DNA from 2 places in the Thermostichus sp. OS-CIW-20 genome. Region 2 is predicted to be linked to the other one. Evidence: riboswitches for the same ligand, from Rfam matches in the RefSeq annotation. Region 2 holds a riboswitch; the other holds the start of a gene.
What was found. A riboswitch is a leader RNA that binds a small molecule or an ion and turns the genes downstream of it on or off. The one in region 2 is predicted to bind cobalamin.
Positions count from the first base shown of each region.

Region 1: another riboswitch for cobalamin. It lies ahead of ACVWXC_RS10505 (TonB-dependent receptor); the one in region 2 lies ahead of metE (5-methyltetrahydropteroyltriglutamate--homocysteine S-methyltransferase).

Region 1 covers NZ_JBSSEF010000030.1:16,522-20,162, reverse strand. The annotation lists gene ACVWXC_RS10505 (TonB-dependent receptor) at 1-1,717, opposite strand, end outside; cobalamin riboswitch at 1,758-1,898, opposite strand; gene ACVWXC_RS10500 (DUF1565 domain-containing protein) at 1,990-3,641, opposite strand, start outside.
Region 2 covers NZ_JBSSEF010000014.1:10,341-13,981, forward strand. The annotation lists gene metE (5-methyltetrahydropteroyltriglutamate--homocysteine S-methyltransferase) at 1-1,270, opposite strand, end outside; cobalamin riboswitch at 1,677-1,881, opposite strand; tRNA gene ACVWXC_RS06965 (tRNA-Arg) at 1,896-1,970, opposite strand; gene ACVWXC_RS06970 (molybdopterin synthase catalytic subunit) at 2,004-2,489, opposite strand; gene ACVWXC_RS06975 (MoaD/ThiS family protein) at 2,490-2,789, opposite strand; gene moaC (cyclic pyranopterin monophosphate synthase MoaC) at 2,728-3,641, opposite strand, start outside.

The DNA of each region.
Region 1 (3,641 bases), on a different contig from region 2:
GCCAGCCTTGCTCGTGACGGTAGGTCAGGCCTAAGTTCAGGCTATCGGCTCCCACAAAGGCTAGCTCTTTGCCAACTGTGGCCGGGTTAAGGGCAGCGCGGATGATGGGATCATTGAGGGTATAGTTGGCAAAAAGCGTCCAGTTTTCCCCCAAACGCAAATCTAAAGCCGCTTCCAGGCCGGTATATTCGACCAGCCCGATATTTTCATAGGTTCCCCGGCGCGGCCCAAGGCTGACAAAGGTGATGCCATCGCGGATGCGGTTGTGGGCAAAAGTTAAGCGCAGCAGGCCAAAATCTCCCAAGGTTTGATCCAGGCCGATGTCCAAGCTCTCCCCTCGCTCTGGGCGGAGATTGGGGTTGCCATCCACTTCAAAAAAGCCGCGCAGCCGAAAGAACAATTCCGAGATCAAGGGGGTGCGAAAGCTGCCGGCGTAGCTGGCCCTCAAGGTAGTTCCCTCGGCAACTGCCCACCGGATCCCCACAGCCGGCGAGGTGGCCGAGCCGTTGGCCAAACTGCTGAAGTCCTGACGGATGCCCAGGTCGAGGTGGAACTGGGGATCCGGGCTGTAGTCCAGGCGGGCAAACAGGGCCCCCTGGTTAACCGTATCGTCGTAGTTGATATTGGCAGAACCCCTGGCAAAAGAAAAAGTCGTATTGCGGGCTGAGATAGAGCGATAATCTGCCCCCAAAACTCCCTCTAGGTTTTCGCCGGCCTGCCAAGCATATTGAAGCTGGGATCCCCAGCCATTGCGCAAGATGACGTCGCGGGATCCCTGGCTTTGCGGAGCGCTGAAGCGGTAGTTGAGATCGTCCAAAAAGACTCTTGCCTGCAGGGATCCTGTTTCCTGAGTCCACAGCCAACTGAGATCCAGCAGCAGATCGTTGGTGTTTTGCTCTGCGTCGGGAGAGGGAAACTCTACACTGCCGGGCACGCGAAAGGCTTTGTTGAGGTAGAGGGCGTTGGCTGTTAGGACTTGATCTTCGGCCAGTTGCCAGGTGAGCTTGGCCTGCAAGTTGTGGTACTCCACCGCCGAGTTTTCCCGCCTGCCCGACTTGCCCAGCCGCTCAATGGCAAAGGGAAAGTCGTTGTTACTTTGCAGACGGCGATAGCTGAGCACCCAGCCCAGATCCTGGGCTTGGCCGCGACTTTGGATCCCTTGCTCATTGAGACCGTAGCTGCCGACCGCCGCTTCCAGCACCGTCTCCGTTTCTGGCTGCGGCTCCACCGTGACGATGTTGATCACGCCGCCAACGGCGTCTGAGCCGTACAGGGTAGAGCCGCCGCCGGGGGAGACTTCAATTCGCTCGACGACATCGGTGGTGATTTGCGAGAGGTCAAACCCCCCGAAAAAACCCAGATCGTTGAGAGGGCGGCCATCCAAGAGCACCAATACCTGCGCCGTTCGCGCCCCTCGCATGAATTGAGAGCTAAGAGCTCCCAACTGAGTTCCCGCTGTGCCATCGCTGAGGATCCCGGGCAAGTAGCGCAGGGCTTCCTGCACCGTCCTTGCCCCTTGCTGGCGCATCTGCTGGCGGGTGATGACATAGACTGGGCGGGAAGACTCTCGCAGCAGGCCGGGACGGCGAAACGGGGTGGTGACGGGTTGATTCAAAATCTCGGCGCTGAGGCCGGTATCCAAGATTGCCTGCCCCCAGGCCGGGATCCCCAAACTCAAGATCCCCAGCCCAAGGCTGAGACATACAGTTACTTTCATCCGGTTGCTCCTGCTTCCGTGCGACGCGGAAGGGCTAAGCTTTGAGCCAAAGCCGCAGGCGGGCATCCTGACTGAGGGCTTTTGCCCATCACAGTTGCGGCACAGCGCCGGATTTGCACCGGACTTTCCCCCTTGCTTGCCCTGGCTGATCCCCAGGACAACCTGACGGCACGGCTTTCCTCCCCATTGCTCTGGAAAAAGCCGTGCTAGGCATCATACATTCCCTGCTGGGGAGTTCCTATCCTGCCGGGGGGGATCCCTGGGCAGTGAGGTCAACGGAAGATCATCTCCGCCACCGCGTCAAAGCCGGCGTCCAACAGCCGATCCAAGACTGACTGGGCCTGGCTGCGGCTGTCGTAGAGGCCGGCCTGCAGCACCCTCCTGCCGTTGAACACGGTCTCCACCGCTTCGGGGACGAGCTGCCGCAGCCGCTGCAAATCGTCGCTGCCCTTGGGGGTCACCAGCACACGAAAGCGGGTGGCCGACTCTGCTGGGGCTACCGCCGGTTCTGGAGCCGCGGCAACGGGAACAGGGGGGGTTGTTGGGCTGCTGCCCGCTTGTCGGCGAGCCGGGGGTGGCAGGAGGGTAGTAATATCCGTGAGAGGAGCCACAGATTGCTGGCGGACGGGAGTGGCAGGAGCAGGCTCAACCGGTTGGGCAGGCGTGGTGGAGCCATCGGGGGTGAAGGGGACGGCAACAAACTCCTGGGGTTGAGCGCCTGCCGGCTGAGGGGGGGCACTGGGCAAAATGCGCCCTCCCGATCCCGCTGCAGGAGGGGGAACGGGGGCAGTCGATTGGGGCACCGTCACCACCGGCAAGGTGGGAGAGGCCGCCGCCGGCTGGGGATCCCTGCTGGGAGCCGGAGGCTCGGCCTGCGGAGTTGTGGGCAGCGTCAAGCCGCCTGCCGCAATGGGTGGCGGGGCGTTGCTGGGCAGCGCAGCCACCGTGGTCTGGCCGGCCAGATCCAGCTCCCCTTTGGTTTTGCCGGCCAGTTGGTTGCCATTGGCGTTGAGGCGCAGGCCGCGGGTGGCGTTGTGGATGTCGTACTGGCCGTTCCCCTCAAAGATGTTGTTGCCGGGATCCGAAGCCGTGCCCAAATCTGGCTGGGCGGTGGTGATAGCTGTCAGGCCAGTCTCCAGGTTGCGGGCAATGAGATTGTTGCGCAGGATGGGACGGGCGCTGCCGCCGACCACAATGCCGGTGCGGTTTTGCAGGATGCGGTTGTTGCGCACAATCGGCGCCGAGCGCTGGTCGATGGTGAGGCCAAAGCCGGTCTCTTGGAAGAGGTTGTTGACAATGGTGGGCTGGGAGGTGCCCAAGACGGAGATGCCGTTGGCCCCGTTTTTGTAGAAGCGGTTGCCTTCTATCCAGGGGTTGGAGGCGCCGGCGATGAAAATGCCGTCGTGGATGCTGCCCACAAAGCTGTTGTTGAGAATGCGCGGGGAAGCCGATTCTACCCAGAGGGCGTAGCCGCGCCGACCCTGGTTGCGCAGGGTAACCCCCCGCACCTCTGAGCCGGTCTCTGCCAGCAGGGCAACGTTTTGCCGGGCCAAGGTCGGGCTCATGTAGGTGCCGCCGCCATCGATCAGGTAGCCCTCTCCCAAGGTGGACTCGTCCCCGCGCAAGATAAGGCCGGCCTTGAGGCGGATGGGGAAGACTTCGCCGCTTTCTGCGCTGTACACCCCCGGCAGAAGCTGGATGATGCTGCCGGCTGGCGCCCGGCTGATGGCATGGGTGATGGTCTTGAAGGGGTTGTTGCGGGATCCATCCCCTTGGGTATCGCTGCCATTGGCGGCATCCACAAAAATGGCGGGGCGGTCGTCCGGCAGCGGCGGCGCTTGGGGCAGGGCCTGCTTCTCCAAAAGGCCGGTGTCCAGGGAAGTTTGCGCCCAACTGGGATCCCTTCCTGCCGCCAGCAGTAAGC
Region 2 (3,641 bases):
AAGAGCCGATGGTGGTGGTCGGCAGCGGTGGCAGCTTGACCTGCCGGCCTATACGCTGCTCGTAGGGAAGGGAGCGCTGGAAGTCCTGCGCCGTCAGGTTGGCCAAGGCCTGGCGCACTGTAGAGTTGGGGGGATTGAAGTCCTGGAAGGCCTGCCACTGCTGCTCCAGCTCCTGCTGCTGGGCGGCGGTGTCTTCGCCGTTGAGGGTGCGGGCCAGCAGAACCACCTCGGCCAGCTTCTGCTCGGCAAAGCTGAGAACATTGCGCAAAGGCTCTGGCAGGTGGGTTTCCAGAGCAGCGTCGTGGGGCACAAATTGGAGCGAGCAAGAAGGCTGCACCCGCAGGTTGGGGGCTAGGGCTTGCAGCTCTTGCAGAGTGGCCAGAACGGCTTTGGGCTGGATCTGCCAGACGTTGCGCCCGTCCACTACCCCCGCCCCCAGGATCTTGTCGGCGGGGAAGCCGTGGGCTCTGACCAGTTCCAGGTTGTGGCCGCGGGTGAAGTCGAGGCTGAGGCCAGCTACCGGAAGCTCCACCGCCCAGGGGTAAGTCTCCCCCAAGTCGTCAAAGTAGGTAACCAGGTGGAGAGGGATCCCCACGCTTGCAAGCCAGCGGTAGGTCTGCTCCACCGCTTCCTGAAGACTTTTGCCTTCGCTGGTCACCAAGATGGGCTCATGGACTTGCACTTCCCGGATCCCCAGGCGCTGCAGCTCCTGCAAGAGTTCTCTGTAGAGAGGAAGCAGCTTCTCCAGATCCCCCCGCAACTCGCCAGAGCGCTGGCTTAGAGCAAGAAGGGTAACCGGACTGAGGAGGACGGGGCTGGTGCGGTTTCCTAGGATCCCTTGCGCCCGTCGCACCGTGGCCAGGAAGTCGTCGAAATGGGCCTGAGGGATCGCGTCGGCCTCAATTTCCGGCACCAGGTAGTGGTAGTTGGTGTCAAACCACTTGGTCATTTCCAAGGCCGGCAGCCCCTCCTGCCCCCGCGCCATGGCAAAGTAGCGCTCCAGGCCTGATAAGCTCTGAAACCGGGAGGGAATCAGCCCCAGCCAGGTGGCCCAGTCCAAAACGTGGTCGTAGAGGGTTTGATCTCCTACGGCAATGTGGTCGAGGTTGGCCTGTCGCTGGGTTCGCCAGGCCTGACTCTCCAGATCCTGCAGCGTCGCCAACAAGGCTTCCGCCTCCAGGGTGCCGCCCCAAAAGGCCTCCAGGGCTTTCTTCAGCTCGCGGCGCTTGCCCATGCGGGCATAGCCTAGGGTTTGAGTTTCAATGGCCATAAGGTACCTTGTCCTGAATCGAATTCGGTAATTGAGGTTGCCGCCAGTTGTCATCCAACCTAGGCAGCAAGAGATGGCCGCCGACATGCCTATCGGTGGCATCCCGGCAGAAGGTTTTCCCTAGGCCAGGAAACCTGCCGGAGCTGTCAAGGCGTTCCTTCACCCTGGCGGCTTGCCCACTCTGCACAGGGGGATGCCCAGAGGACTCTTTTGTGCAACCAAAGCGAGCAACCGTCCTCCTAGCTGCCCCTGAGCTAACTGCTCAGCTCTCTTGTCCGCGCTTTTGACTGAGTGCCTACGATCCGAGAGCGTCGAAAATCCGTAAGCAGGCCGATGAAAAAACTTCGAGACGGGAACGGGCTAACGTCAAAATGGGGAGCATATCTGTACCTCGCAGATATGGTGAACTGTGGAAAAACCGCCGGCGGGCATTCTGACTTGCTCAGTTTTGGAGGGGCTGGCTTGCGTCTCAAGGCCTCTTGCAACAACGAACTAGGGATCCCAAGTCCAAAACCGGCTCACAGCTGCGGGACAGCGGCAGATTCTCACTGCACTTTCCCCGTTGCCTCTGACGGCTGATCCCCGTCAGAACCGACAGTAGACTTTATCCTATCACTGGTTTTAGCGGGACTGGGCGGATTTGAACCGCCGACCTAGCGCTTAGGAGGCGCTTGCTCTATCCAGGCTGAGCTACAGCCCCAGGTCAGGTACCTCACTGATACTAGCAGAGAGGCTAGGGGGTATCGCCGCAAGGCTGCCGAGCAATAGCGTTCTTATGGAATTGCTGGAACAAAGGCTTTGCTTTCTGACACAAAACCCAACGCGGCGGCTCACCCCAGTAGTACTCTTTTTTCCAAATGGGCAAGCGCTCCTTGATTGCATCAATGATGTAACGTGCTCCAGCAAAAGCGGCGCCGCGATGTTCAGCTGTAGCACCAACCCAAACCGCAATATCACCAATTGCAAGATGACCCTGGCGGTGACAGGCAACAGCACCGCAGAGGCCAAACTTGGCGTGGGCTTCTCGGAGGATCTTCTCGCCCTCCTTCTGGGCAAGGATCTCGTAGACTTCGTACTCCAAGCTGAGAACAGGTTTGCCCTGGCTGTGGTTGCGTACCCAGCCCTCGAAGGTTACTAAGGCACCCGCTGTGTTATTGACGAGCAAACGACTGAGTTCAGCTGGCTGGATGGTGCTATCCACAATTAGAAAACGCAGCATTTAGCCCCCACAAACTGGTGGAATGAAAACTACCAAGGCACCTTCATCTATCGGCCTAGTCAAGTCACAGAACTCATGATTGACAGCAACCTTAACGTCCTCCGCTGCTAGCGAAAATCCATACTTTGCTTGCAGCTGCTGATAGAGCTCTAGGTAGTTTGCTGCACTGGTTTGCAGCACTTCGCTGCTCCGCTGAGCCTGTTCCCGCAGCACTGCTACATATTGAATTGTTACGGTCTTACTTAGGACAGATTGAGTTACCATGGCTGCAACTACCCCAAACTGATTGGAAAGTGGCATACTCCTCGGCGGTATTGACGTTCATGAGCTCGACCTCATGGTTGGGGGTAACTAGGGTGCAGGGCTGCCTGCTGAGGATTTCCACAGGGCAGTACACCCCTTCCGCGTAAGCCCTTTCTAGTACCGCTGCAGCTTGAGGAGTATAGATGGCGCAAAGAGCTTCCGGGAAGCCGCGCTCGGGGTTAACATAGCAAGTTGCGATTGTTTCGGCTTGGTAGTGATCCAGCAGCTTTTGGATTGTTTCTGACCGAAGGTTCAGTAGATCACAGGCAACAACCAACCAGTTAGCTTCAGGATGAGTATTCAAGGCAGTCAATAGGCCACTGATCGGGCCAACGCTTTCTACTAGATCTGGTAGTGTGGGCAAGAGCTCTAGAGCTGTGCCCGACCACTGACCGGCACGCGCTGACAAGTAAACCTGCTGGCAGTAGGGCTGCAGCAGTTCATAGAGATAGGCGGCGTGGGGTTTGCCAAAAGGGTTCAGCAGCGCTTTATCGCGACCCATGCGCTTGCTACGTCCCCCTGTGAGCACCAAGCCATAGAGGGGACGTTCCAGGAGGGCGTTTTTGCCGCCGGACTTAGTTACTAGGCGGATCTCCTGGATGCAGATATGGGGCGACACCGACTTGCACATGTCATAGATTGTCAGCGCTGCTGTTGCCGCACCACAGAGAGCTTCCATTTCAACCCCTGTCTTAGCGCTGGTCTTGACAGTGCAGTGGATGGTTACAAGCAAGTGATCATCAATTGTGATATCAAAGGTGCAGTCTTCAACAGGGATCTGATGACAAAAGGGGATCAGTTGGTCAGTTCTTTTAACAGCCATTGTACCGGCAATGGTTGCTGTCTGAA